DNA from 4 places in the Klebsiella sp. HN106 genome. Region 2 is predicted to be linked to each of the others. Evidence: predicted binding sites of a transcription regulator. Region 2 holds the regulator's gene; each other region holds the start of a gene.
The links. Region 2 encodes PurR, which represses purine synthesis genes. Its sites were predicted from a motif close to CANGCAAACGTTTGCNTG; they were not measured.

Region 1: the regulator PurR is predicted to act here: its motif matches at 3,832-3,849, upstream of ACSIPU_RS14980 (nucleobase:cation symporter-2 family protein).
Region 3: the regulator PurR is predicted to act here: its motif matches at 2,946-2,963, upstream of pyrD (quinone-dependent dihydroorotate dehydrogenase).
Region 4: the regulator PurR is predicted to act here: its motif matches at 1,733-1,750, upstream of pyrC (dihydroorotase).

Annotation. Positions count from the first base shown of each region.
Region 1 covers NZ_JBLURD010000005.1:151,523-159,298, reverse strand. The annotation lists gene ACSIPU_RS14990 (PTS transporter subunit EIIC) at 1-120, opposite strand, end outside; gene ACSIPU_RS14985 (AsmA family protein) at 528-2,243, opposite strand; gene ACSIPU_RS14980 (nucleobase:cation symporter-2 family protein) at 2,389-3,780, opposite strand; gene gltS (sodium/glutamate symporter) at 4,067-5,269, shown strand; gene glpK (glycerol kinase GlpK) at 5,488-6,999, opposite strand; gene ACSIPU_RS14965 (MIP/aquaporin family protein) at 7,021-7,776, opposite strand, start outside.
Region 2 covers NZ_JBLURD010000001.1:686,383-694,158, forward strand. The annotation lists gene ACSIPU_RS03240 (C40 family peptidase) at 1-578, shown strand, start outside; gene sodB (superoxide dismutase [Fe]) at 890-1,471, shown strand; gene ACSIPU_RS03250 (MFS transporter) at 1,528-2,694, opposite strand; gene ACSIPU_RS03255 (cytochrome bd-I oxidase subunit CydH) at 2,865-2,954, opposite strand; gene purR (HTH-type transcriptional repressor PurR) at 3,251-4,276, shown strand; gene punR (DNA-binding transcriptional activator PunR) at 4,295-5,206, opposite strand; gene punC (purine nucleoside transporter PunC) at 5,319-6,503, shown strand; gene cfa (cyclopropane fatty acyl phospholipid synthase) at 6,804-7,776, shown strand, end outside.
Region 3 covers NZ_JBLURD010000002.1:20,654-28,429, forward strand. The annotation lists gene ACSIPU_RS06670 (YcbX family protein) at 23-1,132, shown strand; gene zapC (cell division protein ZapC) at 1,129-1,671, opposite strand; gene pyrD (quinone-dependent dihydroorotate dehydrogenase) at 1,840-2,850, opposite strand; gene ssuE (NADPH-dependent FMN reductase) at 3,098-3,673, shown strand; gene ssuC (aliphatic sulfonate ABC transporter permease SsuC) at 3,728-4,519, shown strand; gene ssuB (aliphatic sulfonates ABC transporter ATP-binding protein) at 4,516-5,289, shown strand; gene pepN (aminopeptidase N) at 5,354-7,776, opposite strand, start outside.
Region 4 covers NZ_JBLURD010000009.1:64,203-71,978, forward strand. The annotation lists gene mdtH (multidrug efflux MFS transporter MdtH) at 1-278, shown strand, start outside; gene grxB (glutaredoxin 2) at 344-991, shown strand; gene ACSIPU_RS19845 (lipoprotein) at 1,127-1,687, shown strand; gene pyrC (dihydroorotase) at 1,811-2,857, shown strand; gene dinI (DNA damage-inducible protein I) at 2,930-3,175, shown strand; gene bssS (biofilm formation regulator BssS) at 3,462-3,716, shown strand; gene solA (N-methyl-L-tryptophan oxidase) at 3,840-4,958, shown strand; gene ACSIPU_RS19870 (YceO family protein) at 5,034-5,147, shown strand; gene ACSIPU_RS19875 (oxygen-dependent tRNA uridine(34) hydroxylase TrhO) at 5,133-6,197, opposite strand; gene ACSIPU_RS19880 (Kdo(2)-lipid IV(A) acyltransferase) at 6,407-7,327, shown strand; gene mdtG (multidrug efflux MFS transporter MdtG) at 7,511-7,776, shown strand, end outside.

The DNA.
Region 1 (7,776 bases), on a different contig from region 2:
GGTTAAGACTGAGCTGAGTGCCAAAATTAAGCCGATGACCGGCAAGAACAATACTGCACCAATCATTGCTCTGGAGAATTTTTGCATATTCTCCAGAATACGTTGACGTATTACGGACATGGTCGTTCCTTTATTTTTGTATACCCGTCATACTTCAAGTTGCTTATGTGTTAGCTACGCTCGCTCACCCCAGTCACATAGTTATCTATGCTCCTGGGGACTCACTCCCTTGCTGCCTTTAAGCAACTCGAATTATTTTGGGTATAGGTTCAGGGACTTTAATTATTTTTTTCGCTTCCAGTATTTTTGTTATAGCAAGTCCGCTATTTGAAAGGAACAGGTTGCGGAAAATAGGTACAAATAGCCGCTAAATGGCAACAGGTTTCACCATTAAGGATATTATATGACCCTCACCCCAAACCTCTCCCTGAAAGGGAGAGGGGGTCGATCGGTGTGGGCATAAAAAATAAAGAGTGCAGAGGGCGGTTCCCTCTCCCCGGCGGGGAGAGGGTTAGGGTGAGGGGAAACTAGGGGGTAGACATTATCGGAGCAGAAGGAGCCTGAGCGCTGGTAACTTCACCGTTGCGCATGACCTGCGCTACCTGCTGTTTCTCCATATTGACTGCGCTGAGCTGACCGTTAACGGTTGGCTTCAGCGGCGCATCTGGCAGCACGCTGCCGGTCGCCGTTAGCTGGAGATTACCATCGCCGTATATCGGCAGCGCTGGCCAGCCCCAGGCCTGCAAAATATTTAGCGGCACGCCGCGACCGCTCAGGCTCAGATTGACCTGACGCTGCGGAAGCTGCGACACCGCCGCGGTGGCTTGCAGGATCCCACGCTCGGTAAAGGCGCTGAGCTCGTTAACGTTCACCGTTGAGGCATTGGCGCTCAGCTTCAGCGACGGGCGGCGGACATCAATACGATTAAAGGTCGCGGCGGCGGCGTTCAGCGTCGCGCTACCGTTCCATACGCCCCAGCTGCGGTTTTTCACCAGCTGCAGCTCGCCGCCGTAGCCGTCGAGCGCGGTGATTTGCCACGGGAACGCCGGTTCAACATCGATAATGAGGTTGCGGCTGGCGCTGAACTTTCTCAGCGTCAGGCTTTGCAGCCACTCGGGAAGCGGCGCCATCCATAGCTGCTTCCAGTTGGTCGGCAGCGTATATTCCAGTCCGGCGAACGCGGTGTCGTCCAGCACCAGGGCATGGTCGGCGCGCAGCCAGTTGCCGGACGTGCGCACCATCCCGCCCTCCCAGCGTGAGGTGAACTGGCGCAGCGCGATACCCTGCGGGGAGAATCCGGCGTTAAGGATTGGGTCGAGGAAGTGCAGCGAACCGTAAATAAACTCGTTGGCGTTCATCGACAGCGTGCCATCCTGGCTTTGCCAGTCGCCGCGGCTCAGGGTCAGGTTGCGCAGATTAAGGTCGAGGCCAGCGATCGCCCAGTCAGGCCCCTGCAGGCTGGCGTCGGTCACGTCAAGGCGGCCAATCTGCAGCGAGGGCAGGGTGGTCAGCGGCGTGAAAAAGTCGGCGAGTGATTTATCGCTTTGCAGACGGATCTCGTTGAGGCGCAAATTATCGACCTGCCAGCCGCCGTCGGCGCTGCGTTTCGCCGTGCCGGTGAGCGTGCCGCGAGCGACGTCCGCCCCGAGGGTTGAGAGCGTCACTTCGCCGTTATCGATATTCCCCTGAATCAGCACGTTGCTGGCTTCAATACCGTTGAGCGTCATCGACCCGGCGCTCATCTGAATTTGCGTTTTCTTGCCCAGCACATTACCCGCTTCCGGCGCCCACGGGCTGACGCCGCCGGTGACGCGCTGCGCGCTCAGATCCCAGTCGCTCTCCGGGCTGTTGAACGCCATATTGCGCAACCGGAGACGATCGGCGGCGAACGGCAGCGCTGCGGAAGAAGGGGAGAAGTTTAGCGTACCGTCGCTGAGAATGATTTCGTCAGCATGCAGCGGGTCGCTAAACTGGCGGCTGCTAAATCCGATATCCACGGTTTGCGCCACCAGCGTGGCGGGTTTGCCGTCGCGACCGAGGGTGACGTTTTGCAGCTGCAGGTGCAGTGGCGAAGAGAAATTATGGTCCATTTTGTTGAAAGAGACCTTCCAGCCGGTACCGTCGCTTAGCCAGGCGCTGGCCTGACGCCCTCCCCACTGGGTTTGCAGCAGGAAATAAGCGGCAATAATCACCACCAGCAGAGCAATCAGCAGCCAGAGAATCAGCTTTCTGAGAAATTTCATGATCTTCGATCCTGAGCGAGGCACATAAGGCTGTTATGCCCGAATTATGCGCAATCCTCAAGACAGGAATTGTGTAATGAGATGATGTGAGGTTGATGATGTTTGCGCTCCGGCCGACGTTGCGCGGCCGGAGCATCAGAGAGGATCAGTTTTTCTCTGGCGGGAAAATCAGATTCAGAACAATCGCCGTGATACCGCCGGCGGCGATACCGGAGGAGAGCAGATTCTTCAGCCAGTCAGGGGCGAACTGCAGGATCAGCGGCTGCTGGGAAACGCCAAGGCCGACGGCCAGCGACAGGGCGATAATCAGGATCGCGCGGCGGTTCAGCGGCTCGCGGGAGACGATACGCACGCCGGAGGCGGCAATGGTGCCGAACATCACCAGCGTTGCGCCGCCAAGCACCGGCTCAGGAATATGCTGCACGAAGCCGCTCACCGCTGGGAACAGGCCGAGCACGATCAGCATCAGCGCGACCACAAAACCAACATAGCGGCTGGCGACGCCGGTCAACTGAATCACGCCGTTGTTCTGGCCAAAGCAGGAGTTCGGGAAGGTGTTGAATACCGCCGAAACAAACGAGTTCAGACCGTTGGCCAGCACGCCGCCCTTCAGACGCTTCATATATAGCGGGCCGGAAACCGGCTGCTCGGAAACGTCAGAGGTGGCGGTGATATCGCCGATGGTTTCCAGCGAGGTAATCATAAACACCAGCATCAGCGGCAGCAGCAGATTCCAGTCGATGCCCAGCCCGTAGTACAGCGGCGTGGGAACCATAATCAGGCTGCTTTCCGTCGGTGCGGTATTGGTCGGCAGCATATCGAGTAGCCATGCCGCCAGGTATCCGGCCGCCATCGCGATAACCAGCGAAGCGATGCGCAGATACGGGTTGCGCTGGCGGTTAAGGATAATAATCAGCGCCAGCACGATCCCCGCCAGCAGCAGGTTTTTTGGCGCGCCGAAGGTGTGGTCGGCCATGGCGGCATAGCCCCCGCCGATGGAGGTCAGGCCAACCTGAATCAGCGACAGGCCGATAATCATTACCACCACGCCGGAGACCAGCGGAGTGATTATGCGGCGGGCGAGATGCAGAACGCGCGAGAGAACCATCTCCGTGCAGCTGGCCAGCATCAGGGTGCCGAACAGCGCGGCCATCATGGTCGGAACATCGGCGCCGCCGGTTTTCAGCGCGGTTCCGCCCATAATCAGCGGAGCGACGAAGTTAAAGCTGGTGCCCTGAATCGAAAGCAGACCAGAACCCACCGGGCCCCAGGCTTTAATTTGAATGATGGATGCCACGCCGGAGGCGAACAGGGACATGCTGATGATGTGTTGTGTATCCTGAGCCGGGAGGCCCAGAGCCTGACAAATTAACAGCGCCGGAGTGATAACCGCGACAAACATCGCCAGCAGGTGCTGGAACGCGGCGAACAGCGTTTGCGGTAGCGGCGGGCGGTCTTCAAGGCGGTAGATTAATTCGCTGGTTTGCTTATGCGCAACCGGTTGCGCATTTTCTGATTCTGCGGTGTTAACGGACATCACAACAATCCCAAAGGTGGCAAAGCGGGGATTTTATCGGACTATAGACCAAAAGCAAACGTTTGCCACTCTTTAGCGGCAAATATTTATGCAGGGAATAGGTGTCAAATATTTATTAACATTTTGTATGCTTGATCGCATCATTATCCCTACAAAATATCTTTTCCTGTCCTTTTTTCCGTACTTCTGCTTAAAATCCCTTCCCGATTACTCATGATGAGAAGCAATCGACACCGGGAATTTCGTCGCGTGTGAATGGATCATGCGCCTATAAGGAGCTCTTTTTATGTTTCATCTCGATACCTTATCGACGCTCGTTGCCGCAACATTAGTGTTGCTACTAGGTAGAAAACTCGTTCAAACCGTCCCTTTCCTGAAGAAATACACTATTCCTGAGCCCGTGGCGGGCGGTCTGCTGGTCGCTCTGGCGCTGCTGGTATTAAAGAAAAGCATGGATATCGAAATTGATTTCGATATGAGCCTGAAAGACCCGCTGATGCTGGCTTTCTTCGCCACTATCGGCCTGAATGCCAACCTCGCCAGCCTGCGCTCTGGCGGCAAAGTGGTGGGGACATTCCTGATCGTGGTGGTGGGGCTGCTGCTGCTGCAAAACGCCCTCGGTATCGGCATGGCGAAGCTGCTGGGCCTCGACCCGCTGATGGGGCTGCTGGCCGGTTCGATTACCCTTTCCGGCGGCCACGGTACCGGCGCGGCGTGGAGTAAACTGTTTATTGAGCGCTATGGCTTTGTCAACGCCACCGAAGTGGCTATGGCTTGCGCAACCTTCGGTCTCGTTCTTGGCGGCCTGATCGGCGGGCCGGTGGCGCGCTATCTGGTCAAACACTCTTCATCACCGGACGGCACGCCGGACGATCAGCTCGCGCCGACCGCGTTTGAAAAGCCGGATATGGGGCGCATGATCACGTCGCTGGTGCTGATTGAGAGCATCGCGCTGATCGCCATCTGTTTGACGGTAGGGAAGATCGTTGCGCAACTGTTGGCGGGGACCGTATTCGAACTGCCTACCTTCGTTTGCGTGCTGTTTATCGGCGTTATCCTCAGCAATAGCCTGTCAGCACTTGGCCTGTACCGCGTATTCGACCGCGCGGTGTCGGTGCTGGGTAACGTCAGCTTGTCGCTATTCCTGGCGATGGCCCTGATGAGCCTGAAGCTGTGGGAGCTGGCGTCGCTGGCGCTGCCGATGATTGCCATTCTGGCGGTGCAGACGATAGCAATGGCGCTGTATGCGGTATTTGTGACCTATCGAATGATGGGTAAAAACTACGATGCCGCGGTGCTGGCCGCCGGCCACTGTGGTTTCGGCCTCGGCGCGACGCCGACGGCGATTGCCAATATGCAGGCGATTACCGATCGTTTCGGTCCGTCGCATATGGCGTTTCTGGTGGTGCCGATGGTGGGGGCGTTCTTTATCGATATCGTTAACGCGCTGGTGATTAAGCTCTATCTGCTGCTGCCGGTATTTGGCTGATAAAAACCCGGAGGTGGTGCGCTACGGGATTATGCGGTCTGCGGGCTGTAGCCCAGGTAAGGCGTATACGCCGCAACCCGGGGATACTCCGGGATTCATGACTCGGCGTGGCTTCTCGCCGGCTCGCGCTGCGCTTAGCCGGGCTACGGGGTGTGCGGTCTGCGGGTTGTATCCCGGCTAAGGCGTTTACGCCGCCAGCCGGGAATACCTCAACAATCTTACGCTTCGTCGTGCTCTTCCCACGCCAGCGCGCGTTTTACCGCCTTCTTCCAGCCGCTGTAGCGATAGTTACGCTCGGTGGTTTCAATTCCCGGACGGAACTCGCGCTCGATCACGGCTTTCTCCTGCAGCTCATCCAGATTCTGCCAGAAGCCCACCGCCAGACCGGCCAGATAGGCTGCGCCCAGCGCCGTGACTTCGCGGACTTCCGGGCGTTCTACGCGGGTGCCGAGAATATCGGACTGGAACTGCATCAGGAAGTTGTTGGCGACCGCGCCGCCGTCAACGCGCAGGGCGTGCAGACGGATCCCGGAGTCAGCCTGCATCGCTTCCAGCACGTCGCGGGTCTGATAGGCGATCGATTCCAGCGTGGCGCGAATAATATGGTTGGAATTGACGCCGCGGGTCAGGCCGAAGATCGCCCCGCGGGCATACGGGTCCCAGTAAGGCGCGCCGAGCCCGGTAAACGCCGGAACCACGTACACGCCGTTGGTATCCTTCACTTTGGTGGCGAAATATTCGGAATCGAACGCGTCGCTAATCAGCTTCATCTCATCGCGCAGCCACTGAATGGAGGCGCCCGCCATAAATACCGCGCCTTCCAGCGCATAGTTCACTTCACCGCGCGGGCCGCAGGCGATAGTCGTCAGCAGGCCGTGCGTTGATGCCACCGCTTTCTCGCCGGTATTCATCAGCATAAAGCAGCCGGTGCCGTAGGTGTTTTTCGCCATCCCCTCTTTAACGCACAGCTGGCCGAATAGCGCCGCCTGCTGGTCGCCCGCGATGCCGGCGATCGGAATACGCGTGCCGCCCTTACCGCCGATGTTGGTCTGGCCGTACACTTCGGAAGATTTGCGCACTTCCGGCAGCATGGCGCGCGGAATATCCAGCGCGTCGAGCATTTTGTCGTCCCAGTCCAGTTCGTGGATATTGAACAGCATGGTACGCGAGGCGTTGGTGTAGTCGGTAACGTGAACGCGTCCCTGGGTCATTTTCCAGATAAGCCAGGTGTCTACGGTGCCGAACAGCAGCTCGCCGCGTTTTGCGCGCTCGCGCGCACCTTCGACGTGGTCAAGGATCCACTTCACTTTGGTTCCGGAGAAGTAGGGGTCAACCACCAGGCCAGTTGCCTTACGGATGTACTCTTCCATGCCGTCGCGCTTGAGCTGTTCGCAGATCTCGGCGGTACGGCGGCACTGCCAGACGATGGCGTTATAAATCGGCTTACCGGTTTCGCGCTCCCACACGATGGCGGTTTCACGCTGGTTGGTAATGCCGATCGCGGCGATTTCATCGGAACTGATATCGGCCTTTGCCAGCACTTCAACCAGCGTAGAGCTTTGCGATGCCCAGATTTCCATCGGGTCGTGCTCAACCCAGCCTGGACGCGGATAAATTTGTTCGAATTCTCGCTGAGAGACGCTGACGATATTGGCATCGTGATCCATTACCACGGCGCGGGAGCTGGTGGTGCCCTGGTCGAGCGCTACGATATATTTTTTGTCGGTCATAGTATGAGTCCCGTAGTCAGATTACAGCGAAGCTTTGTGTTGTGTCGTAGAGGGAGATGCGGCTTCTTTCTCTTCAACGACGCAGGTGTCGCAAGGCAGGTGGCGGCCAATCAGCTTGCGGTAGCAGAATGCGCCCAGCGCAGCACCGACGATTGGCGCACACAGCGGCACCAGAAAATAAGGAATATCTTTACCGCCGGTGAAGGCGACGTTGCCCCAGCCTGCCAGCCAGGCGAAGGCTTTCGGTCCGATATCACGCGCCGGGTTCATGGCGAAGCCGGTCAGCGGGCCCATGGATGCGCCAATGACGGCGATCAGTAGACCAATCAGCAGCGGCGCCAGCGGGCCGCGCGGCACGCCGTTGCCATCATCGGTCAGCGCCAGAATGACGCCCATCAGGATAGCGGTAATCACCATTTCTACCGCGAAGGCCTGCACAAAATTGATATGCGGGTTTGGATAGGTAGAGAAAATACCCGCCAGCTCAAGACTTTCGACGCTACCGCGCACCATATTGTGGGTATGTTCGAAATCGAAGAAAAGATTGTAATAAAGCCCGTAAACTAAAGCCGCAGCGCAAAAGGCGCCAGCGAATTGCGCAATGATAAAAGGAACAACTTTACGACCGTCAAAGCAGGCGAACAGCCACAGCGCGATGGTCACCGCCGGGTTAAGGTGCGCACCGGAAACCCCTGCGGTCAGGTAAATCGCCATGGCGACGCCCAGACCCCAGATGATGCTGATTTCCCACTGACCGAAGCTGGCTCCCGCGACCTT
Region 2 (7,776 bases):
GCAAGGGCTACAAAAAGCTGTGCGCCAGCTCGACAAGGTCGATTGCGGAAAGCAAGCTGGCCGCGGCGAGCCTGCAGAAAAAGTGCGTGGCGCGTAAAGGCTATAAAACCCGCTGCAAACCCATTGCCGACGAGCCGCAGCTGACTATCGCCGATGCGCATAAAGCGCGGGTACAAAAAGCGCAAAGCACCGCGATGTCAAAGTTGATGGATCAGATTGGCAAACCTTATCGCTGGGGCGGGACCTCTCCGCGCACCGGATTTGATTGCAGTGGTCTGGTCTATTACGCCTATAAAGACCTGGTTAAAATTCATATTCCGCGCACTGCCAATGAGATGTATCACCTGCGCGACGCTCGTCCAGTGGATCGCGGCGAGCTGCAAAGCGGGGATCTCGTCTTCTTCCGCACCCGCGGGCGCGGGACGGCAGATCACGTCGGGGTATACGTCGGCAACGGCAAGTTTATCCAGTCTCCGCGCACCGGTCGCGATATACAGATTACCTCTTTAAGCGACGATTACTGGGTACGCCACTACGTCGGCGCGCGTCGCGTTATGACGCCGAAAACCATTCGCTAAATGTGCCTTGTCGCTGCGGCGACAGGGTAACTCTCTCTTTTGCCACATCTTTTAATTTGCTACTATTACCTTGCGCAATACAGGGTTATTGCGCGCACCAGACCCAGAATAATTGCAGCAGCATCACAGAACGCCCTGCCGTTTTGAACCGCGCTTGCGCAGGCCTCAAAGGGGCGAGGCATAAGCCGAGTCTTGCGGCAGCTCAGCGCATCCCGGGAGCGAACAACAGTACATGACCGGGGTAAGTGCAGGCAGTTAATACAGATGCCGCTGGGATTATGAAGGGTATAACGATAAAAAGGAGAGTAGCAATGTCGTTCGAATTACCTGCATTACCATATGCAAAAGACGCCCTGGCGCCGCACATTTCAGCGGAAACCCTGGAATACCACTACGGTAAGCACCACCAGGCCTATGTGACTAACCTTAACAACCTGATCAAAGGCACCGCGTTTGAAGGCAAAACCCTGGAAGAGATCGTGCGTTCTTCCGATGGCGGCGTCTTCAACAACGCCGCGCAGGTCTGGAACCACACCTTCTACTGGAACTGCCTGGCACCAAACGCCGGTGGCGAACCGGAAGGCGAACTGGCGGCGGCTATCGCTAAATCCTTCGGCAGCTTCGCGGATTTCAAGGCCAAATTCACCGACGCGGCGGCAAAAAATTTCGGCGCAGGCTGGACCTGGCTGGTGAAAAATGCCGACGGTAGCCTGGCCATCGTCTCTACCAGCAACGCCGGTACGCCGCTGACCAGCGACGCTACCCCGCTGCTGACCGTGGATGTCTGGGAACATGCGTATTACATCGACTACCGTAACGCCCGTCCGAACTATCTGGAACACTTCTGGGCGCTGGTAAACTGGAAGTTTGTTGCCGCTAATCTGGCAGCATAAAAGCCAACCGCAGAAGCATTGCTGCTTCTGCGGTTATTATTTCACTTCACGTGAACTTAATGGTTAGCAAACGCCTCTTCCGGTTGCGCCCGCCCGCTGAACAGCACCAGCAGTAGCGCTACGCCCGCGATAATCGCTCCCATCACCGGTACGAACGCATATCCCAGGCCGCCGGATATAACCGCGCCGCCCGCCGCCGCGCCCAGCGCGTTACCAAGATTGAAGGCCCCGATATTAACCGATGAAGACAGCCCCGGCGCCTCATGAGCGACGCGCATCACGCGCATCTGCAAAGGCGGTACCACCGCAAACGTCGCCGCCCCCCAGACAACCATACTTATCGCCGCTCCCACCTGCGACTGAGCCAGCAGCGGGATCGCCAGCATAATGACCATCAGCAGCAGAAGAAAGCCCTTCAGCGTTGCGGTAACGGAACGGTCGGCAAACTTACCGCCGAGATAGTTACCCAGCGAGAAACCGACGCCAATCAGCACCAGCATGGCGGTCACAAACAGCGGTGAAGCGTGGGTGATGGTATGCAGAACCGGGGAGATATAGGTATAAAGCGTGAACATCGCCCCGGCGCCCAACACGGTGGTCAATAGCGCCGACAGCACCTGCGGACGCATCAGCACCGCAAGTTCCTGCTTCACGTCCGGACGTTCGCCGGCGCTGCCCTTCGGTAGCGACAGCCACAGGCCGATCATCGCTACAACGCCCAGCCCCGCCGTTGCCAGAAACGACATTCGCCAGCCGATAGTTTCGCCCAGCCAGGTTGCCGCAGGAACGCCGCCGATATTGGCGATCGTCAGCCCCATAAACATCGTTGCTACCGCGCTGGCCTGCTTATGTTTAGGCACCACGCTCGCCGCCACCACCGAGCCGAGACCGAAGAAGGCGCCGTGGTTGAGGCTGGTAATAATGCGCGACAGCAGCAGCGTAGTGTAATCCGGGGCAATTGAAGAGAGCACATTACCGAGGGTAAAAATGGCCATCAGAAAGATTAGCGCATTTCTGCGCGCGCGGTGGGAGAGCAGCAGGGTCATTAACGGCGCACCGACCATCACGCCGATGGCATAAGCGCTAATGAGCATTCCCGCCGCCGGAATGGACACATCCACGCCTTTAGCAATAACCGGTAATAGTCCCATCGGGGAGAACTCGGTCGTGCCGATACCAAAGGCGCCGATCGCCAGTGCGAGCAGGGGAAAGTTGATTTTCATGCAGGAACTCCATCAGGCCGCCTTCAGCGACGGCATCTTATTCAGAAGTCAAAAGCATGACATCAATCACAGAAAAACAAAAGTAAACGAAATGGCAAAAGATTTTTGCGAAATTGATAATAATAGGCGGGGGGGTAAAGGGAGAGCGGCCCCTCCCTCTCAGTAAAGAATTAGTGCAGTACTGCAGTCAAACCTGCGGCAACAATCAAACCCAGAACAATAATCGTTGTCGTCAGCGAAAACTTTAAATTTGTATCCATCAATTTTTCCCCCTGATTATCCCCACATGAAAAGTGAGCTTGCTCATTTTTACACAGAATAGCGTAAAAATCTTCCGAGATTTAGAGTGATGCACATTTTTGCTCTTCCCCTTTGCCCCAAGATCGGACAAAATCCCACGCTAATTTGAAAGCGTATCGGCCATTGACCCCTTCCTGTCGTTCTGTGTCGTTTTCCCGACGTGATGCCATGATCCATTTTGGCGCCAGGGTGTGTACAGGCAATCGTTTACGTACCGATAAACAGACGATCAGGTCAAGGTCTGGAGTGAGAAGTAATGGCAACTATTAAAGATGTAGCGAAACGCGCAAACGTTTCCACTACAACAGTATCACATGTAATTAACAAAACCCGATTCGTAGCGGAAGAGACGCGCAATGCGGTATGGGCGGCCATTAAGGAGCTGCATTACTCCCCCAGCGCCGTTGCTCGCAGCCTGAAGGTCAATCACACCAAGTCTATTGGTCTGCTGGCGACCAGCAGCGAAGCGGCTTATTTCGCCGAGATTATCGAAGCAGTCGAGAAAAACTGCTTCCAGAAGGGCTATACCCTTATCCTCGGCAACGCCTGGAACGACCCGGAGAAACAGCGCGCCTATCTGTCAATGATGGCGCAGAAGCGCGTTGATGGCCTGCTGGTGATGTGCTCCGAGTATCCGGAATCAGTTTTAAGCATGCTGGAAGAGTATCGCCACATCCCGATGGTGGTCATGGACTGGGGCGAGGCAAAAGCCGACTTTACTGATTCGGTCGTCGATAACGCCTTCGAAGGCGGCTATATTGCCGGACGCTACCTGGTTGAACGCGGCCACCGCGATATCGGCGTGATCCCAGGCCCACTGGAGCGTAACACCGGTGCGGGCCGGCTGGCAGGCTTTATGAAAGCCATGGAAGAAGCGCAGATCGGCGTTCCGGAAAACTGGATTGTCCAGGGCGATTTTGAACCGGAGTCCGGCTATCGCGCCATGCAGCAAATTCTCAACCAGCATCCTCGCCCGACGGCTATTTTCTGCGGCGGCGATATTATGGCCATGGGCGCCATCTGCGCGGCGGATGAAATGGGGCTGCGCGTGCCGCAGGATATTTCGCTGATCGGTTATGATAACGTGCGCAACGCCCGCTACTTCAGCCCGGCGCTGACCACCATCCATCAGCCTAAAGACTCTCTGGGCGAAGCGGCCTTTAATATGCTGCTGGATCGCATCGTCAATAAGCGCGAAGTCTCGCAGTCGATTGAAGTCCATCCGCGTCTGGTCGAGCGCCGCTCTGTGGCCGACGGCCCGTTTGTCGATTACCGCCGTTAACCTTTCCTGCGGCGTCGGTTATTCCGGCGCCCGCAGCCACTCCCGATTCAGCGTTTCGCTATCGCCAAGATAATCCAGCAGCCATAACAGGGCCGGAGAGGCATCGCTTTGCTGCCACGTCAGACAGCAGGCAGCATCCGGGAATGGGTTCTCCAGCTCCAGCGCCGTCCATTCACCGCTATCGAGCCACGGCTTTGCTAAATGCCCGGGCACCATCCCGACGCACAGCCCCGCGGAGAGACAGGTTTCAGAGGCATCCCAGTCCGGCACAACCACCCTCTTCTGGTTATCGAGCAGCCAGGTGGTCCGCTTCGGCAGCGAGCGTGAAGTATCCTCTCTGACCAGCGATGGCCAGTTGCGCAGGACGTCATCGCTTAAAGGTCCCGTCATTTTGGCCAGCGGATGGTGGCTTGCGACGACGCAGTCCCAGCTCAGCATTCCCATATCACGAAAGGCGTAGCGGCCCCCGACCGGAATTGAGCGCGTTGCGCCGATCGCCAGCTCCACGCGACCGTCGGCCAGCGCATCCCAGACGCCGTTGAACACCTCCTGAAAAACAATCAGCTCAACGTCATCAAAGTGACGATAGAAATCAACGATCATCTGCCGCATACGCGTTGGCTTAACGATATTATCCACCGCGATAGAGAGCTGTCCGCGCCAGCCGTTGGCTATCTGCTGACACTGCTGGCGGGTGATCTGCATTTTTTTGATAACAGATCGCCCTTCCTGCAAAAACCAAACGCCGGCAGGGGTTAGCTCGACATCCCGATGGCGGCGTTCAAATAGCGGCACCGCCAGCCACTCTTCCAGCTGACGCACGGTATAGCTGACGGCCGAAGGGACGCGGTGCAATTCCTGCGCAGCGGCGCTAAAGCTGCCGTTGCGGGCGACAGCATCGACAACTTCAAGCGAGTATTCAGACCACATTTTCTGCCTGCAAAATTTTTGAATTCACCTGACAAATATTAGCGTTTCACAAGCCTGAATGCACTCCCTACACTCTGCGCCATCGTACCTGCATCACTAAAAAGAGAATGATATGCAACAACCTGGGAAAGGATTTTTAGTCTGGCTGGCCGGACTCAGCGTTCTGGGCTTTCTGGCCACCGATATGTACCTGCCGGCTTTTGCGGCCATGCAGCAAGATCTGCATACCTCAGCGGCGTCGATCAGCGCCAGCCTGAGTCTGTTTCTCGCGGGCTTTGCGCTGGGCCAGCTTTTCTGGGGGCCCATCTCCGATCGTTACGGCCGTAAACCGGTGCTGTTGAGCGGACTGGCCATCTTTGCCATCGGCTGTCTGGGCATGCTTTGGGTCCGCGATGCTACGCTGATGCTGGCGCTGCGTTTTATCCAGGCTCTGGGGGTTTGCGCCGCCGCGGTGACCTGGCAGGCTATGGTGACCGATTATTATCCTGCTCAAAAAACCAACCGCATTTTCGCCGCCATTATGCCCCTGGTGGGATTATCGCCTGCGCTGGCGCCGCTGCTCGGCAGCTGGTTACTGGTTCATTTTGAATGGCAGGCTATTTTTGCCGTTCTGTTCGCCATTACCCTGCTGTTAATGCTGCCAGCCCTGCGCCTGAAGGCGGCGAAAAAAAGGATCGTCAGCGCCCAGCAGAAGCTTACGTTCCTCGCCCTGCTGCGTTCGCGGGAATATAGCGGCAACGTGCTGATCTATGCCGCCTGTTCCGCCAGCTTCTTTGCCTGGCTGACGGGGTCGCCGTTTATCCTTCACGAGATGGGCTACGGCCCGACCGTTATCGGCCTGAGCTATGTTCCGCAAACCATCGCGTTTCTGGTAGGTGGCTACGGCTGCCGGGCGGCGCTGCAAAAATGGCAGGGCCAGCAAATTCTGCCGTGGCTGCTGGCGATCTTCGCCGTCAGCGTGGCCGCCACCTGGCTGGTTGGCCTGCGGGAAAATGCAACCCTGGTGGGATTAATGATTCCGTTCTGCGCCATGGCAGTGGTGAATGGCGGTATCTATCCTATCGTCGTCGCCCAGGCATTGAAGCCCTTCCCTGAGGCGACAGGCCGCGCCGCGGCGTTGCAAAACACCCTGCAGCTTGGCCTCTGTTTTTTGACCAGCCTGCTGGTCTCCACGCTGATCGCCACTCCGCTGCTAACGACCACCAGCGTGATGCTGGTCTCCATCGTGCTGGCCGGAATCGGCTACCGCATGCAGCATAAGGCCGCGCATCTGGAAACAGAATCGTCACATGCTTAAGGTATTCTGCTGATAGTTGCCAGATCCAGTAGTTAGCTTGCTAAGATATTTTTGTTGAAAGCCTGTTTTTAGCGGCCTATACTGGATCCGGCATCACATAAATAGAAAGATTAGTTGATTTTTAACGGGAGCAGGATGCATCCCGTTTTACCATGGAAGGCCTTTCGGCAAGGGTTATCTCCCTTCCTCTGTTCTACGTCGGATAGCAGCCTTACGGATTATCCGTGAGATTTCTCACAAAGCCAAAAAAGCGTCTACGCTGTTTTAAGGTTCTGATCACTTGGGCGTGATGGAGAAGCTATGAGTTCATCGTGTATAGAAGAAGTAAGTGTACCAAATGATGACTGGTACCGAATCGCAGCTGAATTATTAAGCCGTGCGGGCATTGAAATTAATGGTCCTGCGCCCTCCGATTTGCGGATTAAAAACCCTCATTTTTTTAAACGCGTTTTGCAGGAAGGGTCGCTGGGTTTAGGCGAGAGCTATATGGACGGCTGGTGGGATTGCGAGCGGCTGGATATATTTTTCCATAAAGTATTACGCGCCGGTCTGGAAAATCAGCTTCCCCATCATTTCAAAGATACCCTGCGTATCGCCACTGCACGCTTATTCAATCTGCAAAGTAAAAAACGGTCCTGGATTGTCGGGAAAGAGCATTACGATTTAGGCAACGATCTGTTCAGCCGCATGCTCGATCCCTATATGCAGTATTCCTGCGCTTACTGGAAGGATGCGCATAATCTGGAAGACGCACAGCAGGCAAAATTAGATCTCATCTGCCGTAAACTTCAGCTTGAGCCGGGGATGCGGGTGCTGGATATCGGCTGCGGCTGGGGTGGACTGGCCTACTATATGGCCAAAAATTACCAGGTCAGCGTTGTCGGCGTCACGATTTCAGCTGAGCAGCAAAAAATGGCCCAGCAGCGCTGCGCAGGTCTTGACGTTACTATCCTGCTGCAGGATTACCGCGACCTGCAAGAGAGCTTTGACCGTATCGTCTCAGTCGGCATGTTTGAACATGTCGGGCCGAAAAATTACGCCACCTACTTCGACGTGGTCGACCGGAATTTGAAACCCGAAGGCCGCTTCCTGCTGCATACTATCGGCTCGAAAAAAACCGACCATAACGTCGACCCGTGGATCGATAAATATATCTTCCCTAACGGCTGTTTGCCCTCAGTACGCCAGATTGCCGAAGCCAGCGAGCCGCATTTTGTTATGGAAGACTGGCATAATTTCGGTGCCGACTACGACACCACGCTAATGGCCTGGT
Region 3 (7,776 bases), on a different contig from region 2:
TTTTTAAAGCCAGGGGCAGCGTATGGTAACCCTTTCGCGACTTTTTATTCATCCCGTCAAATCGATGCGGGGAATTGGCCTGAGCCACGCTTATGCAGACATCAGCGGGCTGGCCTTCGATCGTATATTTATGGTGACGGAAACCGATGGCACCTTTATCACCGCTCGTCAGTTCCCGCAAATGGTCAAGTTTACTCCCGCGCCGCTCCATGATGGTCTGCATCTGACCGCTCCGGACGGCAGTAGCGCGATCGTGCGCTTCAGCGATTTCTCCGTGCAGCAGGAGCCGACCGAAGTCTGGGGCAACCATTTTACCGCCCTGATTGCCCCGGCCGGGGTGAACCAGTGGCTAAGCGGTTTTTTCAACCGCAGCGTTCAGCTGCGCTGGCTGGGGCCAGAGCTTAGCCGTCGGGTAAAACGTCACGATGCCGTCCCCCTCTCCTTTGCCGACGGCTTTCCCTATCTGCTGGCCAATGAGGCCTCGCTGCGGGACCTGCAAAATCGCTGTCCGGCCAGCGTAAGCATAGAACAATTTCGCCCGAATCTGCTGGTGACCGGCGCGGCCGCCTGGGAGGAAGATACCTGGAAAGTGGTGCGTATTGGCGAGGTCGTTTTTGATGTCGCGAAACCCTGCAGCCGCTGCGTGTTGACAACCGTCAGCGCGGAACGTGGGCAAAAGCACCCTGGCGGTGAGCCATTAACCACCCTACAGGGATTCCGCACGGCGCTGGATAATGGCGATGTTGATTTTGGCCAGAATTTGATCGCGCGAAATAGCGGCACGATCCGCGTCGGCGATGAGTTAGAAGTGCTGGCCCGCGGCCCGGCGAAGGCCTACGGCGCCGGGGAAAGCGACAATTCGCTGGCGCCTGAGACTCAGCAGAACGCAACGGTGGAAATTGAGTGGCAGGGACTGAGCTTTACCGGTAATAATCAGCAGATCTTGCTGGAGCAGCTGGAACAGCAGGGAATTCGCATTCCTTACTCCTGCCGGGCAGGGATTTGCGGCAGCTGTCGCATCCGTCTGGAAGAAGGGGAAGTCAGCGCGCTGAAGAAAAATGCGGTCGCCGCCGATGGCACCATTTTGTGCTGCAGCTGCGTACCGAAAACCGCGGTAAGGCTGGCGCCTTAAACCGCCTGGCCCAGGCTGTAGCTGGCGACGGCGGTCGCTGGCTGCAGTCGGTCGTTCATAATTTTAATCACGTCCCCCAACTGCATCACTCGCCCCGCAAGCGTCAGTCCCGGCTGCGCTAGCAGGCACAGCGCAGCGTTTTCGCCGGGCTCAACCACCAGCAGATTAACCTGCTGACCGGTATCGCTCAGCCATGCGCTAGCGGCATCACCGGTACCGGGCTGCCAGCTCTGTTGATGAGTAGTGAAATGCCAGCTTTTCGGCATCTGCGGCTTAAGGAAACGAATGGCGACCAGCGCATTGAGCACTAATTCAGCGCGCTGTTCTTTGGATAATTCAAGGTCGCGGCATTTTTCTTCAAATGAAAAATAGAGTGCGGCGTCATCAACGCAAAATCCGGAAGGGGCGAAGGCATCTGGCGTCAGCATCCGGCGGGGAAAACGGGATCGGAATAACATACCATTAGCCAGATCGAGCATCATGCGGTCATGCTCTTCATCGTAATACCAGCGCCAGTTATCGTCAGGTTTAATCCGCATTTCTACCCCCGTCCTCTTTCACATCCATCTGCAATAAACAGCAAAACTGCTACAGAATATTTCAAAAATTAAGAAAAGACTAAAATGTCTAAATAAGCAACAATGAAGGAATATAAAACAACCAGGGCTATAAATAAAGCCCTGGTGGAGTATCAGAAGGGGAAAAGATTAGATATGGGTAACAATTTCTTTAATCAGCGGCGGACCTTTAAAAATAAATCCGGAATAAATCTGCACCAGAGTCGCACCGGCGGCTATCTTTTCACGAGCGGCAATCACTGAGTCAATACCGCCGACTCCGATAATTGGCAGACGACCATTTAATTCCTCAGATAGCATACGGATGATTTCGGTACTTTTCAGCTGCAGCGGACGCCCGCTAAGCCCACCGGTTTCATCGCAATGTTTCATTCCCTGCACCAGTGAACGATCCAAAGTGGTATTGGTGGCAATGACCCCATCAATATTATGTCGGACTAAACTGTCCGCAACCTGGATCAATTCCTCGACGGAAAGATCCGGAGCGATCTTTACTGCCAGTGGAACATATTTTTGATGTTTTTCCTGGAGTTCGCGCTGCTTATTTTTAATACCAGAGAGCAGATCGTCGAGAGCTTCTCCGTATTGTAACGTACGCAAGCCCGGGGTATTCGGCGAGGAGATATTAATGGCGATATATCCGGCGTAAGCGTAGATTTTTTCCATACAAATCAGGTAATCATCTTTGCCTTGCTCTACCGGGGTATCTTTATTCTTACCGATATTAATCCCCAGAATGCCGTCAAAATGCGCTTTTTTTACGTTCTCTACCAGGTTATCCACGCCATGGTTATTAAAGCCCATGCGGTTGATCAAACCTTCGGCATCAACCAGGCGGAAGATCCTTGGCTTATCGTTGCCCGGCTGCGGACGAGGCGTTACGGTACCAATTTCAATGGAACCAAAGCCCATTGCGCCAAGGGCATCGATGCATTCGCCGTTTTTGTCCAGCCCGGCGGCCAGGCCCAGCGGGTTCTTGAATGTGAGTCCCATGCAGGTCACCGGCTTAGCCGGCACCTTCTGGCGAACCAACATTTCCAGCGGGGTACCCGAAACACGGCGTAATTGTTGAAAAGTGACTTCATGAGCGCGCTCAGGATCGAGCTGAAAAAGGGCTTTACGAACGAAGGGGTAGTACATGAACTCTCCTGGATTCCCGGTGTGCAAACCGGGGGCGTATTATGTGCGATCCACCCCGGAAAGGGAATTGACCTACGACAAAAAATCTTATCTCCGACGCAAACGTTTACTTTTCCCCCTTCGTTATGCGCTTTCTGACAATCCAACGCCGGATAAATCATTTAGGGAAAGATAAGCGCTCTGTCACACTGCGGCTAAATGTTATCAATTATAGATAAATGAAAATATTTGGTTATAAGGAGAGAATATGCGAGTCATAACACTTGCGGGTAGCCCGCGTTACCCTTCCCGCTCCAGCGCACTCCTGGAATACGCCAGAGAGACCCTCTCCGCGGCGGATATCGAGGTTTGCCACTGGCACCTGCAGAATTTTGCCCCGGAAGACCTGCTCTATGCTCGCTTCGATAACCCCGCTCTTCACGCGCTTAATGAACAGCTTGCCGGCGCGGACGGGCTGATTATTGCCACGCCGGTCTATAAGGCTTCTTTTTCAGGCGCACTCAAGACGCTGCTTGATCTGCTGCCGGAACGCGCGCTGGAAGGCAAAATCGTTCTGCCGCTGGCTACCGGCGGGACCATCGCGCATATGCTGGCGGTGGATTACGCCTTAAAACCGGTACTCAATGCGCTGAAAGCTCAGGAGATCCTCCACGGCGTTTTTGCTGACGATAGCCAGGTCACGGATTATCAGCATAAACCGCAGTTTACGCCGAATCTGCAGGGTCGCCTCGACCTGGCGCTGGAAACTTTCTGGCAGGCGCTGCATCGCCCCAGCAGCCGCGCGCCGGCGCTGAAAACCTTACAGCGGGTTGAGCACGTTTAACGACCAGCGTATTACCCTTAACAGGGCAATACGCTAGCGAATAAGGAATACTCCATGGCGACGCTTTCGCAAAAATTTCTCATCCGCATAGCTCCCTGGCTTTTACCGGTGGGCAGCGTGATTATTTGGCAATTCGCCTCCTCCATCGGCTGGCTTTCCACCCGGATTTTACCGTCGCCGGAAGGCATTCTCAAAGCCTTCTGGACGCTCTCCGCCAGCGGCGAACTATGGCAGCATCTGGCCATTAGCTCGTGGCGGGCACTTATTGGTTTCAGTATTGGTGGCTCCATTGGTCTGGTTCTCGGGCTTATCAGCGGCCTCTCGCGCTGGGGAGAACGCCTGCTGGATACCTCTATTCAGATGCTACGTAACGTGCCGCACCTCGCCCTGATTCCACTGGTCATTTTATGGTTTGGCATTGATGAAAGCGCCAAAATTTTCCTCGTGGCGCTGGGGACGATGTTCCCGATTTATATCAACACCTGGCACGGCATCCGCAACATTGACCGAGGACTGGTAGAGATGGCTCGCAGCTATGGCTTATCGGGCTTTGCGCTGTTCCGTCACGTGATCCTGCCCGGCGCCCTGCCCTCAATTATGGTCGGTATCCGCTTTGCGCTCGGCCTGATGTGGTTAACGCTGATTGTTGCGGAAACCATTTCTGCTAACGCCGGTATTGGCTATCTGGCAATGAACGCTCGCGAATTTCTGCAGACCGATGTCGTAGTCGTCGCCATTATTCTTTACGCTATTCTCGGCAAACTGGCCGATTTCAGCGCACAGCTCCTTGAACGCGTCTGGCTGCGCTGGAATCCGGCTTATCACCTTCAGGAGGCCAGCGCATGACAACCGCGCGTCTTAATCCCGGAATTCCGCTGCTGTTAAACGGCGTAAGCAAGCGTTACGGCAGCAAGACGATTCTGAATGAACTCGATCTGCATATCCCCACCGGGCAATTCGTCGCGGTGGTCGGTCGCAGCGGCGGCGGTAAAAGTACGCTGCTGCGGCTGCTGGCTGGGCTGGAAAAGCCCAACGGCGGCCAGCTGCTGGCGGGCTCGACGCCGCTGGCACAAATCCAGGACGATACCCGGATGATGTTCCAGGATGCCCGCCTGCTGCCGTGGAAAACGGTGATCGACAACGTCGGACTGGGGCTGAAAGGCCAGTGGCGTGAGGCGGCGCTTAATGCCCTGGCGAGCGTTGGCCTTGAAGACCGCGCCGGTGAATGGCCTGCAGCGCTTTCCGGCGGGCAAAAGCAGCGCGTAGCGCTGGCGCGTGCGTTAATTCATCGTCCTGGATTATTGCTGCTTGATGAGCCGCTCGGCGCACTCGACGCGCTGACTCGTCTGGAAATGCAGGATCTGATCGTTTCTCTGTGGCAGGATCATGGCTTTACCGTCCTGCTGGTCACCCACGACGTCAGCGAGGCGGTGGCGATGGCCGATCGCGTATTGCTGATAGAAGAGGGAAAAATAGGTCTGGATCTGCTGGTGGACATCCCTCGTCCGCGGCGCACCGGCTCGGCGAAGCTGGCCGAACTGGAAGCGGAAGTGCTGCATCGGGTGATGCAGCGCGGCAAGAACGAATCCTCGCCACGCTTAGTGAGTCACGGTTAACGACTGCGACGTTCCCCCGCTCGCGCAGCGCGAGCGGGGCGACAGGTTTGGACTCGTGCTGGCGTTATGCCAGCGCTTTACTGATTTTCTCGAACAGATCCCCGGAAAGATTCTCCAGACCTTTCAGCTGCTCAAGCGCCCCGCGCATCAGCGCCTGACGCTTGTTATCATAGCGTTTCAGACGAATCAGCGGTTCAATCAGACGCGACGCAACCTGTGGATTACGGCTGTTCAGTTCAGTGAGCATTTCCACCAGGAACTGATAGCCGCTGCCGTCTTCGGCATGGAACGCCGCCGGGTTGCTGCCGGCAAAAGCGCCGATTAGAGAACGGACGCGGTTCGGGTTACTCATGCTGAACGAACGATGATTCAGCAGGCCGCGAACCGTCTGCAGGACGTTATCGGCCGGGCTAGTTGACTGCAGGATAAACCATTTATCCATCACCAGGCCGTCCTGATGCCATTTATCATCATACTCCTGCATCAATGCATCACGGCACGGCAGCTGGGCAGCGACTGCCGCCGCCAGCGCCGCCAGCGCGTCGGTCATGTTGTCCGCATGGTGATACTGCGCGCTAACCAGTTTATCCGCCAGCTCCGCGTCGCCAAACGCCAGATAGCGCAGGCAGGTGTTACGCAGAGAACGCTTGCCGATATCGGCATGCTCAACGCGGTAGCTGTCAAGCTTGTTGGCGTTGTAAATCACCAGGAACTCGTCTGCCAGCTCTTTCGCCAGCGTACGGGTCAGCGCTTCACGCACCGCGGCGATAGCTAGCGGATCGATAATCGCAAACAGCTCAGCAATTTCATTCGCCGAAGGCAGCGTCAGGATTTCCGCCGCCAGCGCCGGATCGATCTTCTCATCCAGCAGGATGGCGCGGAAAGCATCGGCTACGTGGATCGGCAGCGACAGCGGTTGCCCCTGCTGGTGGCGGTTAACGTTGAGTTTGATATAGGTTGCCAGCAGGCTCTGCGCCGCGTCCCAGCGGGAAAAATCATTACGCGCGTGGCGCATCAGGAAAGTCAGCTGCTGATCGCTCCATTTGTACTCCAGCTTCACCGGGGCAGAGAACTCGCATAGCAGCGCCGGTACCGGCTGGAAGTAGACATTATCGAAAACAAAAGTCTGCTCCGCCTGGGTCACGTTCAGCACATGATGCACCGGGTGACCGCCCTTCTGCAGCGGGATGACTTTGCCTTCGTTGTCGTAGAGTTCGATATCGAACGGAATATGCAACGGCAGCTTCTCAGCCTGCTCAGCGGTCGGCGGCGTGCGCTGGCTGATGGTCAGCGTGTACTGCTCCGTTTCTGGATTGTAGTCATCATGGACGGTAACGATCGGCGTCCCGGACTGACTATACCAGCGGCGGAAGTGGGATAGATCAACGTTCGAAGCGTCTTCCATCGCCTGGACAAAATCATCGCAGGTCGCGGCGCTGCCGTCATGGCGTTCAAAGTACAGCTGCATTCCTTTCTGGAAATTCTCTTCGCCCAGCAGCGTATGCAGCATGCGGATCACCTCAGCGCCCTTCTCATACACCGTCAGGGTGTAGAAGTTGTTCATCTCGATAACCTTATCCGGACGAATCGGATGCGCCATCGGGCTGGCATCTTCGGCGAACTGCAGACCGCGCATAGTACGCACGTTATTGATGCGGTTGACCGCACGTGAGCCGAGATCGGAACTGAACTCCTGATCGCGGAAAACGGTCAGGCCTTCTTTCAGGCTGAGCTGGAACCAGTCGCGACAGGTTACGCGGTTACCCGTCCAGTTATGGAAATATTCGTGGCCAATGACGCGCTCGATATCCAGATAGTCTTTATCGGTCGCGGTATCGGTGCGCGCCAGCACGTATTTAGAGTTAAAGACGTTAAGCCCTTTGTTCTCCATGGCGCCCATGTTGAAGAAGTCAACGGCGACAATCATATAGATATCAAGATCGTACTCGAGGCCAAAGCGGGTTTCGTCCCACTTCATTGAGTTTTGCAGCGAAGTCATCGCCCATGGAGCGCGATCGAGGTTGCCGCGGTCTACATACAGCTCCAGCGCAACCTCACGTCCCGAACGAGTTTTGAAAGTATCGCGCAGGACGTCGAAATCACCGGCCACCAGCGCAAACAGGTAGCACGGTTTGGGGAACGGATCCTGCCACTGAACCCAGTGGCGACCATTCTCCAGCTCCCCCTGGGCTACGCGGTTACCGTTGGAGAGCAGGAACGGGTATTTGGCCTTGTCGGCGATAATTTTGGTAGTGAAGCGCGCCAGCACGTCCGGACGGTCAAGGTACCAGGTAATATGGCGAAAACCTTCCGCTTCGCATTGGGTACACAGCGCTTCGCCGGACTGATACAGCCCTTCCAGCGCGGTATTGGCCGCCGGGCTGATTTCGTTGACGATAGTAAGGGTGAAATGTTCCGGCAATCCGCCGATCGCCAGCTGGTTATTTTCTTCCTTATAGTCGCTCCACGGCTGACCATTAACCAGCA
Region 4 (7,776 bases), on a different contig from region 2:
CCATCATCGCCGAGCCTGCGCGCGAGACGCTTGGCGCTTCGCTGGCGGATGCCAGAGCGCGCGGCAGCTATATGGGCTTTAGCCGTCTGGGATTAGCCTTCGGCGGCGCTTTCGGCTACGCAGGCGGCGGCTGGCTGTTCGATGCCGGTAAGGCCACGGGTCAGCCGGAGCTGCCGTGGCTGATGCTGGGCGCGATCGGTCTTGCGACGTTTGTTGCTCTGTGGTGGCAGTTCAGTCCAAAACGTTCAACGTCCGGTATGCTCGAGCCGCGCACCTGATTTGCCGGACCGTCGTTTCTCCTCCATACTGAATTGAGGAAGTTCAGCAACAATGGAGGAGAAACGTGAAGTTATATATCTACGATCACTGCCCGTTCTGCCTGAAAGCCCGCATGATTTTCGGCCTGAAAAATATCCCTGTCGAACTGATCACGCTCCTGAACGATGATGAATCAACCCCAACCCGCATGATCGGCCAGAAAATGGCGCCCATCCTGCAAAAAGACGATAGTCGCTATATGCCAGAAAGCATGGATATCGTGCACTATGTCGATAAACTTGATGGAAAACCGCTACTGACCGGAGCGCGTAACCCGGCTATTGAAACCTGGCTGCGCAAGGTCAACGTCTACGCGAATCGTCTGTTGATCCCGCGTTTCGCCAAATCCGCATTTGATGAATTCTCAACCCCAGAGGCGCGCGCTTATTTTGTGAATAAGAAGGAAGCGGCTATCGGTAGCTTTGCCGATCACCTCGCCCATTCTACCGGTCTGGTTAAGAACATCAGCGACGATCTGCGCGCGTTGGATAAACTTATCGTCCAGCCAAACGCCGTCAACGGGGAGCTGTCTGAAGATGATATTCATCTCTTCCCACTCCTGCGGAATCTGACGCTGGTTGCCGGGGTGAACTGGCCGAGCCGCGTGGCCGCCTATCGCGACAATATGGCTAAACAGACGCAAATCAATCTGCTTTCCTCAATGGCTATTTAAGCTCAGGGCAGCGGAAGGTAGTGTCCTTCGCTGCCTCCCCCCGCTTTTTAAGTCTTTTCCGCTAGCACCTCCTGCGCTGGCGGGTCATGCTGCTTTGTGTCAGGATGAACCCATGGCATGACATTAAGGAATCCAATGAAAAAGATGTTTATCGCGGCCGCGCTTATCGTCAGCGGCCTGCTGAGCGGCTGTAATCAGCTTACGCAATATTCCGTGAGTGAGCAGGAGATCAACCAGGCGCTGCAGAAACGTAACCACTTCGCCAAGGATATTGGCCTGCCCGGCGTTGCGGATGCTCATATTGAACTGCAAAACCTGACCAGCGCGATTGGTCGTGAAGAACCCAATAAAGTGACGCTAAGCGGCGTTGCTAATTTAGATCTGAATTCACTATTCGGGAACCAGAAAGCGACCATTGACCTGAAGCTAAAAGCGCTGCCGACCTTCAACAAAGAGAAAGGCGCCATTTTCCTGCAGGAGATGGAGGTGGTGGACGCAAAGGTTCAACCTGAAAAACTGCAGTCCGTGGTACAGACGCTCATTCCTTACCTTAATCAGTCGCTGCGTAGCTACTTCAATCAGCAGCCTGCCTACGTCCTGCGCGAAGACGCCAGCGCGGGCGAAGCGTTGGCGAAAAAGTATGCTAAAGGGATTGAGGTTAAGCCGGGTGAGATTATTATCCCGTTCACTAACTAACGGTTCGGGCGCAGAAGCGCCCGTTTTTTTACGGAAGTTGATGCAAAGGAAAACGTTTACGCTTATCCTTAGTGCCCGGCAAAAACAGCCCTGATGACTGACCCTATTTAGCCGGAGCCTTCCATGACAGCACAATCCCAGGTATTGAAAATCCGCCGCCCTGACGACTGGCATATCCATCTGCGCGATGACGATATGTTAAAAACCGTCGTGCCTTACACCAGTGAATTTTATGGCCGGGCGATCGTGATGCCGAATCTGGTACCCCCTGTCACCACCGTCGAAGCCGCCCTTGCCTATCGCCAGCGCATCATAGCGGCAATTCCGGCGGGCCACGATTTTACGCCGCTGATGACCTGTTATCTGACGGATACGCTCGACCCTGCTGAGCTGGAACGCGGATTCAACGAGGGCGTTTTCACCGCCGCCAAACTTTATCCGGCCAATGCGACCACCAACTCCAGCCACGGCGTCACCAGCACTGATGCAATCATGCCGGTACTGGAGCGCATGGAAAAGCTGGGAATGCCCCTGCTGGTGCACGGTGAGGTCACTCACGCGGACATCGATATTTTTGACAGAGAAGCGCGGTTTATTGAAACCGTCATGGAGCCGCTGCGTCGGCGCCTGCCGGGTCTGAAAGTGGTGTTCGAACACATCACCACCAAAGATGCCGCTGAATACGTACGCGACGGCAATGAGCTGCTGGCGGCGACCATCACCCCGCAGCACCTGATGTTTAACCGCAATCATATGCTGGTTGGCGGCGTGCGTCCCCATCTATATTGCCTGCCGATCCTTAAACGCAATATTCACCAGCAGGCGCTGCGCGAACTGGTGGCCAGCGGTTTTGACCGCGCCTTCCTCGGTACTGATTCCGCTCCGCATGCCCGCCATCGTAAGGAAGCCAGCTGCGGATGTGCAGGCTGTTTTAACGCCCCGACCGCCCTGGGCAGCTACGCAACGGTGTTCGAGGAGATGAACGCCCTGCAGCACTTTGAAGCCTTTTGTTCGCTTAACGGCCCCCGCTTCTACGGTCTGCCGGTCAATGAAGGCTACGTTGAGCTGGTGCGCGAAGAGAGCCTGGTGGTAGAGAGTATCGCTCTGCCTGGCGACGCGCTGGTGCCGTTCCTGGCAGGAGAAACCGTGCGCTGGAGCATGAAGAAATAAATACCTCTCCCCCTGTTGTAAATGCGACAACCATACTGTATAAATAAACAGTACATTACACAGGGGGCAATTATGCGTATTGAAGTCTCTATCGCCAAATCGACAGCCTTACCCAACGGCGCTTTAGATGCGCTGAACAATGAACTCTCCCGCCGTATCGAACAGCAGTTCCCCTCGACGTCAAGCCAGGTGACGGTTCGCTACGCGGCTAATAACAATCTGTCGGTTATCGGCGGCCTGAAAGAAGACAAAGACCGGATTAGCGAAATCCTGCAAGAAACCTGGGAAAGCGCTGACGACTGGTTTGTCCGCGACTAGTCAATTAAATTTGCTCCCTCATTGTGCAACTTTTTGCCGGGTCGCCCCGGCTTTTTTATTTTTTTGATACTCAGACTCTCCCCTATTGCTTTTGCTTAGCGCCTTCAAAAATAACGTATAACTGAATTGTGTTTGCGTAAAAAATCAGCAATCAGCAGCGTATGTATCTCTTTTTCATTTAATTTCTCGAGTTTATTCTTGACTGCTGATATAATTAACTTGCTTCAAAAAACACGCATTAAACCTCGAGAACTGTTGTCTTTTAACATATGAATAAGGGGTTATGATGGAAAAGAATAATGAAGTCATCCAGACCCATCCCCTCGTTGGATGGGACATCAGCACCGTAGATAGTTACGATGCGCTGATGTTGCGCCTGCACTACCAAAACCCCGCTCAAGAAAGCAGTAGAGACGCAGAGATTGGCCAGACGCTATGGCTAACGACGGACGTCGCACGTCAGTTTATTTCTATTCTGGAAGCAGGTATTGCGAAGATTGAATCAGGCGAATACCAGGAAAATGAGTATCGAAGGCATTAAGATTTAGCAAAATGTCTTAATATTCACCTAACAGGCACCTTCGGGTGCCTGAACTATTTTCGGGCTTGTATATCAGCAGGTTGTTAATTACCCTGCTAATAAAGCAATAACCTGGAACTCACCATGCAATACGATCTTATCATTATCGGTAGCGGCTCCGTCGGCGCTGCCGCAGGCTATTATGCTCGCCAGGCAGGGCTTAACGTACTGATGATTGATGCCCATCAGCCTCCGCATCAGGAAGGTAGCCATCACGGCACCACCCGCCTGATACGTCATGCTTACGGCGAAGGCGAAAGATACGTCCCTCTGGTACTACGTGCACAGAAGCTATGGGATGAGTTTGCCGCCGCCAGTGGGGAAGCCGTTTTTGAGCGTACAGGGGTGATTAACCTCGGGCCTGCCGACTCCGACTTTCTGCGCAACGTGGCCAGCAGCGCGCGCGAGTTCCAGCTCAATATTGAAGAAATGGATGCGCAGACAGTGATGACTCGCTGGCCGGAAATTCGTATTCCTGACGATTACCGGGCGATATTTGAACCCGCATCCGGGATACTGCGCAGCGAACTGGCCGTTGAAACCTGGATCCGTCTGGCACGCGAAGCGGGAGCCGCGCAATTGTTCAACTGCCCGGTTTCTGCTATTCACCACCAACCGGACGGCGTAACCGTTGAGACGCTGGATGGCGAGTACAGCGGCAAAAAACTCCTTGTCAGCGCCGGTACCTGGGTTACGCGTTTGTTGCCAGAACTCCCTGTCCAACCGGTACGTAAAATTTTCGCCTGGTTTCAGGCCGATGGTCGCTACAGCAGCAAAAATAACTTCCCGGCGTTTACCGGCGAGTTAGCCAATGGCGATCAGTTTTACGGTTTCCCGGCAGAAGATAACGAATTAAAAATCGGTAAGCATAACGGCGGGCAGCTTATTTCCACTCCGGAGGAGCGCAAGCCGTTTGGCTCTGTTGCCACGGACGGTTCAGAATCTTTTAGTTTCTTGCGTAACGTGTTGCCCGGTATCGGCGGCTGCCTGCACGGCGCATCCTGCACCTATGACAATACTGCTGACGAAGACTTTATTATTGATATGCTACCCGGCCAGCCGGATACGCTGCTGATCACCGGCCTGAGCGGTCACGGCTTTAAATTTGCTCCGGTTTTAGGCGAACTGGCCACACGGTTCGCGCTTGAAGAACCCTTTGGATTTGATCTATCTGCGTTTTCACTGGCGCGGTTTAATAAATAACTGCCCGCTGCCCAACGTCACAACTACGCTAAAAGAAACGGCCTCGTTTGAGGCCGTTAATAACTGAGAGAGATGATGCGTCGCCTGTTTGAATTACTGGTTAACAACGTCCGCGAACATTTTATGATCTACCTGGCGCTGTGGCTGCTGCTGGCGTTTATCGATCTTATCTGGTTATGGTTTTTCTGACGGCTCAGGATCGGGGATCCCCAGCTTAGTATTCAGACGACCGCGGGATTTATTAAAGATCTTATTGCCATTTTCCCGTCCGGCACGCAGTTTTCTCTGCTCCTCTTCCGGCAGCTTATGTTCTTCCATGCAGGCTTCGCTACAGCAGCCGGCGAATTTCTCCGCGCAGGAAGGACACTGGATAAATAGCAGATGGCAACCATCATTCAGGCAATTGGTGTGGCTATCGCACGGAGCGCCGCACTGATGGCAATGGGCGATAACGTCATCTGAGATACGCTCCCCCATCCGCTCATCGAAGACAAAGTTTTTACCGACAAAGCGTACCGGCAGCCCCTGCTCGCGGGCGCGTCTCGCATACTCGATAATCCCGCCCTCAATATGCGAGACTTTAGTAAATCCGTTGTGCTTCATCCAGGCGCTGGCTTTTTCACAACGGATACCGCCGGTGCAGTACATCACGATATTCTTATCTTTATGTTCCTGCATCATCTCCACGGCTTTTGGTAGCTGGTCGCGAAAAGTATCCGCCGGGATCTCCAGTGCGTTCTCGAAATGGCCAACCTCATACTCGTAGTGATTGCGCATATCAATAAAGACCGCATTGGGATCGTCCAGCATCGCGTTAACCTCTGCGGCTTTCAGATAATCCCCCACGTCCGTGGCATCAAATGTCGGATCGTCAATTCCATCCGCCACGATCCGATCGCGAACCTTGAGGCGCAGAACCCAAAATGATTTACCGTCATCGTCCAGAGCGATATTCAGGCGGAGCCCATTGAGGGCGGGGTCAAAACCGTATAAGAATTCGCGCAGCGCATCGACCCGGCTTTGCGGGACGCTGATTTGCGCGTTAATCCCTTCATGAGCCAGGTAAATTCGGCCAAAGACATTAAGCTTAGTCAGCGCAATCCACAGCGCATCGCGCGTGGCTTTTGGGTCAATAATAGAGAAATATTTATAAAACGAGATCGTCGTGCGCGGCTCGGTTTCAGCCAACATTTGCGCTTTTAACGTCTCATTTGAAATGCGGTTATGTAACACTGGCATGGTGTACCTGCTCGGCATAGTCAATGAGTAAAATAAACGGCGGGCATCATATAGCAAACACGCTTAATTTACATCCCTACATTTTGCGCTACATTTTTCTCACCCATATTTGCTTGCATTAACATTAAATGCCATCTGAGGCCGGTATTTTGGCTGAGGCATAAAAAAATGCGATAATAGAACACGTTGCTTAATTAAACAGGTATGAGATGACCCATTTACCTAAATTTTCCGCAGCGTTGCTGCACCCGCGTTACTGGTTGCTTTGGTTAGGAATCGGCCTGCTGTGGTTGGTAGTTCAGCTGCCTTATCCGCTGATTTATCGCCTCGGTACTGGTCTTGGCCGTATCGCCATGCGGCTAATGAAGCGCCGGGCCAAAATAGCCCATCGCAATCTGGAGCTCTGTTTTCCTGATAAAAGCGAGCAAGAGCGTCACCGGATGGTCGTGGCAAACTTTGAATCCGTCGGTATGGGGCTGATGGAAACCGGTATGGCCTGGTTCTGGCCGACGAAGCGTATTGCGCGCTGGACGGACTCCATCGGCGTAGAGCATATCCGCGATGTACAGGCGCAAAAGCGCGGCATTTTGCTTATTGGCATTCATTTTCTGACCCTGGAAATGGGCGCCCGCATGTTCGGCATCAATGAGCCGGGTATCGGGGTTTATCGCCCTAATGATAACCCGGTTATCGACTGGCTACAGACCTGGGGACGGCTGCGCTCCAACAAAGACATGATCGATCGTAAAGATCTCAAGGGTATGATCCGCGCATTGAAAAAGGGAGAAGTGATCTGGTACGCGCCGGACCACGACTATGGCCCCGCCGCCAGCGTGTTTGTGCCGTTTTTCGCCGTTGACCAGGCCGCGACGACCTCCGGCACCTGGATGCTGGCAAAGATGTCAAAAGCCTGCATCGTCCCCTTCGTTCCGCGCCGTAAACCCGACGGTAAAGGTTATGAGCTGATCATCCTGCCGCCAGAGTGCGATCCGCCGCTGGACGATGCGGAGACGACCGCTCTGTGGATGAATAAAGTTGTTGAGAAATGCATATTAATGGCGCCGGAGCAGTATATGTGGATGCACCGCCGCTTTAAAACGCGTCCGGAAGGCGTTCCTTCTCGTTATTAAATCTTTTCCATTTTCCGCCTGGTTATCCCGCATCTGAACACGGATGCGGGATATGTCGCCTTGTTTAGTCCCCTCCTTTAGCTTTAAAAGCTCTCCTGCATTGCGGCAGTCATTTCTCAGGCGCATAATTAGCATGCTCATATTTTCAATTATTTGACCTGCGCTGCAGGCCAGTGGAATCCTATGTCGTCTGCTGATACCCCTATTAACTGGAAACGTAATCTCACCGTCACCTGGCTCGGCTGCTTTTTAACCGGGGCGGCCTTTAGCCTGGTGATGCCATTTCTCCCTTTGTACGTTGAACAGCTCGGCGTCACCGGCCACAGTGCCCTGAATATGTGGTCAGGGCTGGTTTTCAGCATTACCTTTTTATTTTCAGCCGTAGCTTCTCCCTTCTGGGGCGGACTCGCGGACCGCAAAGGGCGCAAAATAATGCTGCTGCGCTCAGC